DNA from 3 places in the Streptomyces sp. NPDC002994 genome. Region 3 is predicted to be linked to each of the others. Evidence: riboswitches for the same ligand, from Rfam matches in the RefSeq annotation. Region 3 holds a riboswitch; each other region holds the start of a gene.
The links. Region 3 has a riboswitch for cobalamin ahead of ABZX79_RS37180 (ABC transporter substrate-binding protein). Riboswitches for the same ligand answer to the same signal wherever they lie in the genome.
Positions count from the first base shown of each region.

Region 1: linked by a shared signal. The riboswitch ahead of metE (5-methyltetrahydropteroyltriglutamate--homocysteine S-methyltransferase) and the one ahead of ABZX79_RS37180 (ABC transporter substrate-binding protein) in region 3 are both predicted to bind cobalamin.
Region 2: linked by a shared signal. The riboswitch ahead of ABZX79_RS32340 (ribonucleoside-diphosphate reductase subunit alpha) and the one ahead of ABZX79_RS37180 (ABC transporter substrate-binding protein) in region 3 are both predicted to bind cobalamin.

Region 1 is NZ_JBEXNQ010000003.1:264,424-268,323, reverse strand. Features, by position in the region: partial or broken gene ABZX79_RS04990 (hypothetical protein) at 1-201, shown strand, start outside; gene ABZX79_RS04985 (DUF4331 family protein) at 202-1,170, opposite strand; cobalamin riboswitch at 1,345-1,577, shown strand; gene metE (5-methyltetrahydropteroyltriglutamate--homocysteine S-methyltransferase) at 1,737-3,900, shown strand, end outside.
Region 2 is NZ_JBEXNQ010000033.1:22,367-26,266, reverse strand. Features, by position in the region: gene ABZX79_RS32350 (carbon starvation CstA family protein) at 1-1,465, shown strand, start outside; gene ABZX79_RS32345 (YbdD/YjiX family protein) at 1,462-1,665, shown strand; cobalamin riboswitch at 1,999-2,130, shown strand; gene ABZX79_RS32340 (ribonucleoside-diphosphate reductase subunit alpha) at 2,271-3,900, shown strand, end outside.
Region 3 is NZ_JBEXNQ010000054.1:11,335-15,234, forward strand. Features, by position in the region: gene ABZX79_RS37175 (iron ABC transporter permease) at 1-700, opposite strand, end outside; gene ABZX79_RS37180 (ABC transporter substrate-binding protein) at 713-1,705, opposite strand; cobalamin riboswitch at 1,742-1,879, opposite strand; gene ABZX79_RS37185 (HD domain-containing protein) at 1,904-2,542, opposite strand; gene ABZX79_RS37190 (ATP-binding protein) at 3,053-3,502, opposite strand.

The DNA of each region.
Region 1 (3,900 bases), on a different contig from region 3:
AACCTGGATACGCCCGCGCTCGACCTGATCAGCAAGATCCTGGACGCGGACCGGGCAAGCAGTGAGTTCGTCACCCCGGACGTGATCGACGTACACATGATGATCAGCGCGTTCTGCGTCTTCCGGATCGCCAACCAGTACACCTTTCGAGGCGCCCTGGGCGGCCACGACCTGACCCGCCGCCAAGCATCGCGCGCGTGATCAGCCGACTGCCGGATCCGGGTGGGGTGCGCCCAGGTAAGGGAAGTCGAGGAGGAGGTCGGTGTGCGGGCCGATGTGGTCGCTGGCGACTTTCCCGCCCGAGATCATGGCCAGCCGGGTCGAGGTGACGTCGTCGGTGAGAGCCCGGCCGTTGGGGTAGGCGGCGGGACGGTTGCGGTCGTAGACCAGGATGTCCGGCAGGACCGTACGCAGGACCTCTTCGGCGGCGTGCGCGTCGTAGCCGCCGGTGTGGCGGAGCACCTCGGTCCACGGCCCGCTGTACGTCGCCCAGTCCTCGGCGGGCTCGCCTTCGTTGTAGGCGTCCTTCGCCTCCTCGGGGTTGAAGTACGCCGTCAGCGACGGGTGGGCCCCGCGGTCGACGGACTTCAGCCGGCCGTCCTGGCGCAGGCTCACCCGCGCCCACACCCCGATCACCGGGTCGGGGCACAGCTCGTCGCTCGGAACCTCCAGCACGATGCCCAGAACGTTCTTGTCGGCTCCCCAGTCCACGCCGGTCCACTGGAAGTCCTTGACGATGCCGTCCAGGTCGGCGAAGAACGGGTCGCTGCGCAGACCGGCCGAGAAGAGGTACGGACCGGCCTCGACCACCCGCGCCTCCGCCCCGAGGGCGACCGGCGCGTCGGTGAAGATCTCCTGCCCGCCGGGCTCCGCGCTGCGGGCCTGCGCCCCCGTCGCCCAGTACACGGTCGCCGTCTGCCGGCCGTCGACGGGCGGGGAGAAGACGAAGCTGAACGCCGCGTCGGCGTGATCGTCGCCGTCGATGTCGACATTGATGCGGTAGACCGCGTCCGGGTGGAACGCCGCGCCCGCGGCCGGGGCGATCGGGTGGACGTTCATGATCAGGACGGTGCGCCCGCCCGGCACCGTGAACGCGAACAGGTCCGTCAGATCCAGCCGCGCGTCGTCCATGGGCGACCGCAGATTCGGCCCGCTGAGGTGATGAGACATGTCACCCACCCTCGGCCCCCGGCCCCTTCCGCGCACGGTGGCGCCCGCCATACGTGGACCGCTGTCCGTGTACGTCACAGACCCTTCGCCGTACGGTGCCGTCTCCTGCCGGCCTCACTGGCTCCGGCCTCGGTCTCCTTCCGGGAGTCGTGCCGGGAGCGAAGGTACGTGGAGTACGTTGTCCCTGCAGCTGGTTCGCTCCGTCAGCCGGACGGAAGCGTCGTAAGAGGGAATCCGGTGGGAATCCGGAACTGCCCCGCAGCGGTGAGTGGGAACGACCGCCGTCATACGCACTGGCCCCGGATCTCCGGGACCGGGAAGCGACGGCCAGTAGGTGCCCGCCGGGTGCAAGCCCCCGGCAGGCCGGCCCGCGAGTCCGAAGACCTGCCACTGCCCGCGTGCGACCCCGCATGCGGAGATCTCGGTGACCTCGAGGGCGGGTCGGCGGTAACGGGCAGGCGCGGCACGGCTGTTGTGAGCCGTCCGGTGTGCTGTCCGGTACGCCGTTCCTTCGCGTCCTCGCCCGGTTGCCGGGGTCGTCTCCGCGACTCGCGAAGGAGAGTCCCGTGGCTGACCGTTTCGCCACCCCGCATTCGCTTCCCACCGTGCACGGCTGGCCCCGTCAGGGCCCGCGCCGGGAGCTCAAGAAGGCCGTCGAGGGCTACTGGGCGGGCCGCATCAGCGCCGCGTCCCTGCGCCGGACCGCCGCCGAACTGCGCCGCGACACCTGGCAGCAGCTGGCGGACGCCGGCATCCGGGAAGTGCCCACCGGCAGCTTCTCGCTGTACGACCACGTACTGGACACCGCCGTGATGGTCGGCGCGATCCCCGCGCGCCACCGCGCCGCCTTCGCCGCCGATTGGCTGGACGGCTACTTCGCCATGGCGCGCGGCACGGACCGTGGCGCGCCGCTGGAAATGACCAAGTGGTTCGACACCAACTACCACTACCTGGTGCCGGAACTCCGCCCGGACACCACCTTCACCGCCGACTCCCGGGGCCCGGTCGGGGAGTTGCGGGAGGCGGTCGCACTCGGCCACACCGCCCGTCCGGTGCTGGTCGGCCCCGTTACGTTCCTGCTCCTCGCCAAGGCCGCCCCGGACGTCGCCGACGGATTCGATCCGCTCACCCTGATCGACCGGCTGCTGCCGGTGTACGCCGCAGTCCTCGCGGACCTTCGGGCGGCGGGCGCCGACTGGGTCCAGTTGGACGAGCCCGCCCTCGTGCAGGACCAGTCCCCGGCCGTGCTGAGCACCACCGCCCGCGTCTACCGCGAGCTCGGCGCGCTCACCGACCGGCCGAAGCTCCTTGTCGCGTCGTACTTCGACCGTCTCGGCGAGGCACTGCCCGTCCTCGCCCACGCTCCGGTCGAGGGCCTGGCCATGGACTTCACCGGGCCGGGTGCCGCGAACCTCGACGACCTCGCCGCGGCCGGCGGTCTGCCGGGCAAGCGGCTGATCGCCGGGGTCATCGACGGCCGTAACGTATGGATCAACGACCTGGAGAGCTCGCTCTCCACCCTCGCCACCCTGCTCGGGCTCGCGGACCGGGTGGACGTCGCGCCGTCCTGCTCCCTGCTTCATGTGCCGCTGGACGCCACCGCCGAACGCGACCTGGACCCGCAGGTCGCCCGCTGGCTGGCCTTCGCCCGGCAGAAGGTGTCGGAAACCGTCACCCTGGCCACCGGCCTGAGTCGCGGCGCCAACGCCGTCGCGCCCCAACTCGCCGCGAACCGGGCCGCTCTGGCCTCCCGCGCCGCCTCCGCGCTCACCCACGACCCGGCTGTACGCGCCCGCTGCTCGGCCATCACCCCGGCGCAGGCCCGCCGCCCCGAGCCGTACGCCGAGCGAACAGCGGCCCAGCGGGCCCGGCTCGGCCTGCCGCTCCTGCCCACGACCACCATCGGCTCGTTCCCGCAGACCACGGAGCTGCGCGGCGCCCGCGCCGATCTGCGGGCGGGGCGCATCGACTCTCCGGCGTACGACGAGCGGATCGCGGCGGAGATCCGCGAGGTCATAGCCTTCCAGGAGAAGGCGGGTCTCGATGTGCTGGTGCACGGCGAACCCGAACGGGGCGACATGGTCCAGTACTTCGCCGAGCAGCTCACCGGCTATCTCGCCACCCGGCACGGCTGGGTCCAGTCGTACGGCACGCGCTACGTCCGGCCGCCCGTCCTGGCCGGTGACGTGTCGCGCCCCGAGCCGATGACGGTGCGCTGGACGTCGTACGCCCAGTCGCTCACCGACCGCCCGGTCAAGGGCATGCTGACCGGGCCCGTCACCATGCTCGCCTGGTCGTTCGTCCGCGACGACCAGCCGCTCGCCGACACGGCCCGCCAGGTCGCTCTGGCGCTGCGCGACGAGGTCACCGACCTTGAGGCGGCGGGCACTCGCGTCGTCCAGGTCGACGAACCGGCGCTGCGCGAGACGCTGCCGCTGCGCGAGGCGGCCCGGCCGGCCTACCTGGCCTGGGCCACGGAGGCCTTCCGGCTCACGACCGGCGGCGTACAGGCCCACACCCAGATCCACACCCACATGTGCTACGCCGAGTTCGGCGCGGTGCTCGCGGCGATCGACGACCTCGACGCCGATGTCATCAGCCTCGAAGCGGCCCGCTCGCACATGCAGATCGCGCGCGAGCTCGCCACGGCCGGGTACCCGCGTGAAGTGGGTCCCGGCGTGTACGACATCCACTCCCCTCGCCTACCGGCCGAGCGTGAGATCACCGATC
Region 2 (3,900 bases), on a different contig from region 3:
GGTCGCGGAGTCCTCGTGGGCGGACACGTTCACGCTGGAGCCGGGCACGCTCGTCATCTGGATGATCGTGTACGGCTTCCTGGCCTCGGTCCTCCCGGTGTGGCTGCTGCTGGCGCCGCGCGACTACCTCTCCACCTTCATGAAGGTCGGCACGATCGGGCTGCTCGCGGTCGGCGTCTTCATCGCCCTGCCGACGATGAAGATGCCCGCGCTGACGGACTTCGCGACCAGCGGCACAGGACCGGTCTTCGCCGGCTCGATGTTCCCGTTCGTCTTCATCACCATCGCGTGCGGCGCGCTCTCCGGCTTCCACTCCCTGGTCTCTTCGGGCACGACGCCGAAGATGGTCCAGAAGGAGACGCAGATCCGGATGATCGGTTACGGCGCGATGCTGACCGAATCGTTCGTCGCGGTGATGGCGATGATCACGGCGTGCATCATCGACCCCGGCCTGTACTTCGCGATCAACTCTCCGGTCGGCGTGATCGGCGACAACGTCCAGGCGGCGTCACAAGCGGTGACGAACCTGGGCTTCTCCATCTCCCCCGAGGCGCTGGCCCAGGCGGCGAAGGACGTCGAGGAGCAGAGCCTGCTGTCGCGCACGGGTGGCGCGCCGACGTTCGCGCTCGGCATGGCGGAGATCTTCTCCGCTGTCGTCGGCGGCACGGCCATGAAGGCGTTCTGGTACCACTTCGCGATCATGTTCGAGGCGCTGTTCATCCTCACCACGGTGGACGCCGGCACCCGCGTCGGGCGCTTCATGCTCCAGGACATGCTCGGCAACGTCTACAAGCCGTTCCGCCAGGTCAGCTGGAAGCCGGGCGTCTGGTTCGCCAGCGCGGTCGTCGTCGGCGGCTGGGGTTACTTCCTGTGGGTCGGCGTACACGACCCGCTGGGCGGCATCAACCAGCTCTTCCCGCTCTTCGGCATCGCGAACCAGCTGCTGGCCGCGGTCGCTCTCGCGGTCTGCACGACCCTCCTGGTCAAGTCCGGCCGCCTGAAGTGGGCGTGGGTCACAGCGGTCCCGCTCGCCTGGGACGTGGCGGTCACACTCACCGCCAGCTGGCAGAAGATCTTCTCGGACGACGTGAAGGTCGGCTTCTTCGCGCAGCGCGACAAGTACCAGGCCGGCATCGACGCGGGCCAGGTGCTGCCGCCTGCCAAGAACATGGACCAGATGCACACCGTCGTCACCAACTCGACGGTCGACGGCGTGCTGTGCGCGCTCTTCGCGGTCCTCATCGTGGTGGTGCTCGCCGACGCCGGCCGGGTCTGCCTCAAGGCGATCAGCGACCCCGAGAGCGTGAAGCTCCACGAGGCGCCGTACGTCGAGTCCAAGTTGGTCGCCCCCGCGTCGATCATCGCGACGAAGGAAGAGAAGGCCGAGCTGGTCGCGGCAGGCGTCGGGCCGGAGGGCGGCAACAGCAAGGAGACGGCGCCGACGGGTACGGGGACGTCCGCATGACCCTGACGGACGTACGGCGCGCGGCGGGCCGCATCCGCTGGTACGTCCGCGAGTTGACCGGCGAGTCGGCGTACGACCGGTACGTCGCCCACACGAGGTCCTGCGACCCTGGGGCGCCGGTCATGACCCGCCGCGAGTTCGAACGCAGCCGCACGGACGCCCGCGAGGCGGACCCCCGCGAGGGCTTCCGCTGCTGCTGAACGGTGCAACACGGGCCGCCGGTCTCCCCTGGGGAGGCGGCGGCCCGTGCGCGTGGGGTACGGGTGCGGGCGGGCCGCTGCGCGGGGCTTGTTCCCCTACCCGCCCCTTCCCGAACTGGGGGCGAGCCCCCAGTCCCCCACACAGACGCCCTACGGGCGTGTCCTCAAACGCCGGACGGGCTGGATGTTGCCGGGCGGGGCTGGATTTGCCGCGCAGCGGCAACTCTCAGCCCCTCCGGCGTTTGAGGAGCGGGGTCTGGGACCCTCGGCACAGGACTCCGGTGCCCTTCCCGCGTGACACAACATGTGGGGGCTGCACCATCCAACCGCCCCCACATGTATGCTCATGCTCGCTGTCGCCGCAGGGGAATCCGGTGTGAATCCGGAACTGTCCCGCAACGGTGTGATCGGTGTGCTTTTGCGCACCCAGGAGTCCGAACACCTGCCGACGGCGTATCCGGCTCGACCGAACCGGATACCGACACGTCCGGGCCTCGCGGTTGGGCCGGTGGACGCTACGCGGTGTGCCGCCCTTCAGGGGTGACGTGTGCCCGTACGCCCCCGCCTCCCCCGCCGGCCCCGAGCCGAGCGAGGGAGAGCACCGCGTGACCATCGCGCCAGCCGATCCGGCAACTGCCACGGAGTCGACGGAGTCGTCGGAGTCGTCTGAAGGAGCTGGGACCGCACTTCTGCGGACCCTGACCGACCTCACCGCCGACCTCACCGACACCGACCCGGGCAGAGTCGCCGCAGCCGCACTGCGCGGCCGCAACGCGGCGTCGGACGCAGCGGAGCTCCGGGGTCTCGCCACCGACGCCGCCGCCGGGCTGATCTCCGAGGACCCGGCGTACTCCCGCCTCGCGGCCCGCCTCCTGACCCGCACGATCCGGGACGAGGCGGCGACGCAGGGCGTCCGTACCTTCTCCGAGTCGGTCTCCGTCGGCCACCGCGAGGGCCTGATCGCCGACCGTACGGCCGACTTCGTGACCGCCCACGCGGCCCGCCTGGACGCACTCGTCGACACCGCGGCCGACGACCGCTTCGGTTACTTCGGCCTGCGCACGGTCTACAGCCGCTACCTCCTGCGCCACCCGATCACCCGTCAGGTGATCGAAACGCCCCAGCACTTCATGCTGCGCGTCGCGTCCGGCCTGGCGAAGGACGAGTCGGCAGCGGCCGCCGACGAGGTCGCCGCGCTGTACCGCCTGATGAGCCGCCTCGACTACCTCCCGTCGTCGCCTACGCTCTTCAACTCCGGTACGCGCCACCCGCAGATGTCGTCCTGCTACCTGCTGGACTCGCCGCTCGACGAGCTCGACTCGATCTACGGCCGGTACCACGAGGTCGCGCGCCTCTCGAAGCACGCGGGCGGCATCGGCCTCTCGTACTCCCGCATCCGCGCCCGCGGCTCCCTGATCCGCGGCACGAACGGCCACTCCAACGGCATCGTCCCCTTCCTGCGCACCCTCGACTCGTCGGTCGCCGCCGTCAACCAGGGCGGCCGCCGCAAGGGCGCGGCCTGCGTCTACCTGGAGACGTGGCACGCGGACATCGAGGAGTTCCTGGAGCTCCGCGACAACACGGGTGAGGAGGCGCGGCGTACGCACAACCTGAACCTCGCGCACTGGATCCCCGACGAGTTCATGCGCCGCGTCGACGCGGACGCCGACTGGTCGCTGTTCTCGCCCTCCGACGTTCCCGAGCTCGTCGACCTGTGGGGCGACGCTTTCGACGCGGCGTACCGCAAGGCGGAGGCGGACGGACTGGCCCGTACGACGATTCCCGCGCGCCAGCTGTACGGCCGGATGATGCGCACCCTGGCGCAGACCGGGAACGGCTGGATGACGTTCAAGGACGCGTCGAACCGTACGGCGAACCAGACGGCCGAACCCGGCTCCGTCGTCCACTCCTCGAACCTCTGCACCGAGATCCTTGAGGTCACGGACGACGGCGAAACGGCCGTCTGTAACCTCGGCTCGGTCAACCTCGGTTCGTTCGTTCTCGGGAACGGCGAAATCGACTGGGAGCGGCTGGACGAGACCGTCCGTACGGCCGTCACCTTTCTCGACCGCGTAGTCGACATCAACTTCTACCCGACCGAGCAGGCCGGCCGCTCCAACGCCAAGTGGCGTCCGGTGGGCCTCGGCGCGATGGGTCTCCAGGACGTCTTCTTCAAGCTGCGCCTGCCCTTCGACTCCCCCGAGGCACTGGCCCTCTCCACGAAGATCGCCGAGC
Region 3 (3,900 bases):
CGGCCAGGAGCAGGTCGAGCGGCCGGGCGAGGGTGATGAGGAGGGCCGTACCGACGGCGAGGACGGTCGCGGGGAGCGCGAGCATGTCCCAGCGGGCGCTGCCGAGGCCGCCGAGGGTCCAGTAGAGGGTTTCTTTGAGGTGGTCGGCGCGGGCCGAGGTGACCATCAGCAGGCTGGTCAGGGCGGACAGGATGTACGAGACGGCGACTCCGGCGAGGACGAGACGCCCGGTGGTCATAGGGGCGCCGCCGCCGCGCGCCAGCCCGTACACGAGGACGAGTGAGCCGAGCGCGCCCGCGAAGGCGGCGAGCGGAACGGTGACGGTGGTGGCGAGGCCGGCACCGACCCCCAGGACTATGACGCCGACCGCGCCGACCGATGCCCCGGATGAGACGCCGAGGAGGAAGGGGTCGGCGAGCTGGTTGCGTACGAGGGCCTGGAGGACGGTGCCGATGACGGCGAGCCCGGCGCCGACGACGGCGCCGAGCAGGACGCGTGGCAGCCGTACGTCGAGGACGATCGTGCGGTACGGGCCGGGGCCGGCGGCGCCGGTGACGATCTCCAGCACGTGCGTGGCGGGGATGCGTACCGAGCCGAGGGCGAGTCCCGCGACCGCCGCCGCGCCGAGCAGGGCGGTGAGCGCGGTGAGCAGGAGGGGATAGCGCAGGGGCCCGCGGGCGGCGGGGGTCTTGCAGCTCACGGCCGCCGCCCGCTACTTCTCGAGCTCAGGGTGCAGCTGGCGCGCGAGGGTGTCGACGGCAGCCGGTGCGCGGACGCCGAGGACCATGTCGGAGAGGGGCAGGACGGCGAAGCGCTTGTTCTTGACGGCGGGGACATCGGCGAGGGCGGGGTCGTCGATGAGGCGCTGCTTCTTCTGGGCGACGGTGGTCCCGCCGTAGTCGAGGATGAGAATCGTCTCGGGCTTGCGGTCCACGACGTTTTCCCAGGCGGCGTCGGCGAACGGCTTGGGGAGGTGGGCGAAGACGTTCTTGCCGCCCGCGCGCTTGATCATCTCGTTGCCGATGCCCGCGCCGCCGACGGTGGAGGCGGTCTTGTCGCCGCCGTCGTAGACGAAGACGGAGACGGGGTCGGCGCCCGCCAGCTTCTTCTCGGTGGCGGCGTTGCCCTTTTTGGCGTCGGCGATCCAGCGCTCGGCGCGGTCGGTGACGCCGAAGGTGCGGCCGACCTCGCGGATCTCCTGGTAGAGGGCGTCCATCGAGGTCTTGCCGTCGGCGCAGTATTCGGTGTTCAGGCGGGAGTTGATGCCGGACTTCTTCAGCGTCTCGCGGCTGCGGCCGTCGCCGGCGGAGAAGGCGGAGGCGTAACCGCCGTACACGAAGTCGGGGTTGGCGGCGAGCAGCTTCTCGTACGAGGGGTACTCCTTGGCCAGCACGGGGGTGGCCTTGTACTCCTTCTCGTACTTGGGGAGCACCTTGTCGTCGAGGTAAGCGGTGCCCGCGAGGGACTTGGCGAGGCCGAGCTCCAGCATCACCTCGGTGACGTGCTGGTTCATGGTGACGACGCGGGTGGGGGGTGCGGTGTACGTCGTCTTCACGCCGCAGTTGGTGACGGTGTAGGGGAAGCCGGCGGCGGCCTTTGCCGCGGGCGCGGGCTGTTTCCCGGCCGCCGTGCAGGCGGTGCCGGCTGTGAGGGGGAGCAGGGCGGCGGCGGTGGCGACGAGCGCGCGGCGGGTACGGCAGGACACAGTGGTGCCTCCTCCGGGGGATTTCCTCGTCCCCTGGTCGGTGGTGAAGAAGGCGGCAGGTCAGTTCCTGGCTTCCGGGCATGGCGACGGCAGTCGCGATGCCCGGTCACAGTGGCGGGACCGTGCCGGATTCGCACCGGCTTCCTGGATCCTGCCGCCCGGGTCGCGCACAGTCTGTCAGTGCGTCCCGCGTCGTGGTCATTCGGGCCAGGCGGAGTTCTGAATCGTCCCGACGAAGTCGCCTCGCTCGTAACCCGGCACGAAGTGCTCCAGTACGTCGGCCTTGACGTTGCCGAAGGTGGTCTCGGGCTTGGGGGCGATGCCTTCGGTGAAGGCGGCGAGGATGCGCTTCTTGAAGTCGGGGCGGGGGTGGAGTGCGGTGATCGCGGCGCGGTCTTCGGCGCTGATGTCGTCGTAACTGATGCCGAGTACGTCGTACTCCACCCCGGCGGTGACGAGGGCGACTTCCGGCTCCATGAACTGCGGGATGCCGGGAGTGGTGTGCAGGGCGATGGCGGTCCAGACGCGACGGATGCTGTCCTCGGGGACGCCGTGGCTCTGGAGGAAGCGGCGGGCCTCGTCGGCGCCGTCCACTTCGAAGCGGCGGCCGCTGGTGCGGAAATCCTCGTTGAGGCCGAGGTCATGGAACATGGCGCCGATGTAGAGGAGTTCGGCGTCGAAGCTCAGGCCGCGGTTCTGCCCCTGGAGGCTGCCGAACCAGTACACCCGGCGGGAGTGGTGGTAGATCAGCTCGCTTGTCGTGTCGCGGACGAGTTCGGTGGCGGCGGTGGCGAGCTTGGTGTCGGGGGCGGCGATTCCGGCTGCGGTGTTGGTCATGGATCAAGCTTGCGCGTTGCGGGTACGCCGTCACCATGTCCCCAGAGCCAGCCTTCCCACAGATCAGGACACGCGCACGTACCGACTAAGGCCACTGGCCCACCAACGCCCCCGCCAACCACCCTTCTACGCACTGCCATCGGCAACCTCCGGCAGCGACTCATGGCATGTCGCGCGGAAGAACGCCGTCGTGATGGCCCGGAACCCGGTATGCCGGGTACGGCCCGCGTGCCGCAGACACCATTCCTCCAACACGCCCCACTCACCGGGCTCCGCCGCCTCATGGCATGTGGTGCACTCCACCTCGTTGATCGGCGCACTGCCCGAGACATCCAGGCTCAGCGTCCAATCCACAAAGCGCAGCACCGTCCCGACCCGCGCGTGCCCGTGATCTTTCACAGTTTCACTGCCATCGTGTCCGCGCCATACACCCGCACTGCGGGCGCCCTGTTGAAGACGAGCTCCAGCACCAGGCCCCACGCCGTAACCGCAGCTACGATCCTCCGACGTTCACCCACCACTCTGATCACCGCTCCCAGCAGGCGTCGAGATCTCAGCCCATACGACCTTGCCGAGCTCTGCGCGTGGGCATACGTCCCAACGGTCGGCAAGCTGATCGACCAACCACAGCCCGCGCCCGCTGTCCCCGTCACCGTCGAGGGTAGACAGGCTCGGCAGCTTGCATGAGCCGTCGTGTACCTCGATGCGCAGCCCGCCGAGCATCCGGAGGTTGCGCGTCTCGATGTCCTGCCCCGGTACGCGGGCATGACGGCCAGCATTGGTCAGCAGCTCCGACAGGATCACCAGCGCGGAATCCTCGACGGCCGAGAGCCCCCACCCCATCAGCGCATCGCTTAGGGCGACCCACGCGCACCCGACACAACGGGGATCATCACCCCACCGCAGCACCACCGCGTCACCCACGTCGAGGCCGTCGCTAGGCAGCTCGCCGACGGTCAACGGCCGTACCCTGCTCGCCCTCACCGGGCGACCGCCACCCCATGGATGACACGCGGCTCGATATCGACCCCGTGCACGGCCAGCCACAGGTCCCGACGCCGCTGCCGCCGCAACCGCAGCTCCGCACGCTCCCACCTCAGATGGGCAGCCTCCGAGCGTGATCGAACAGGCGTGGTGATCACTTCAGGCAGGGCGGGGGCAGGCGTGAAGGCGTGCGGCAGGACGGAGTAACAGAGCAGCAGTCGGCGCCGGGTACACGGTGCCGGATGAGGGATCGACCCTCCCCGCCGGTGACGTCCCATGGGGCGAAGCAAGAGCCGCATCAGCAACTCGATGAGACGGACGGTAGTTTGGTACATGTCAGCGCTCCCAAAAGCGTTGGCCACGCCCCCGGACTG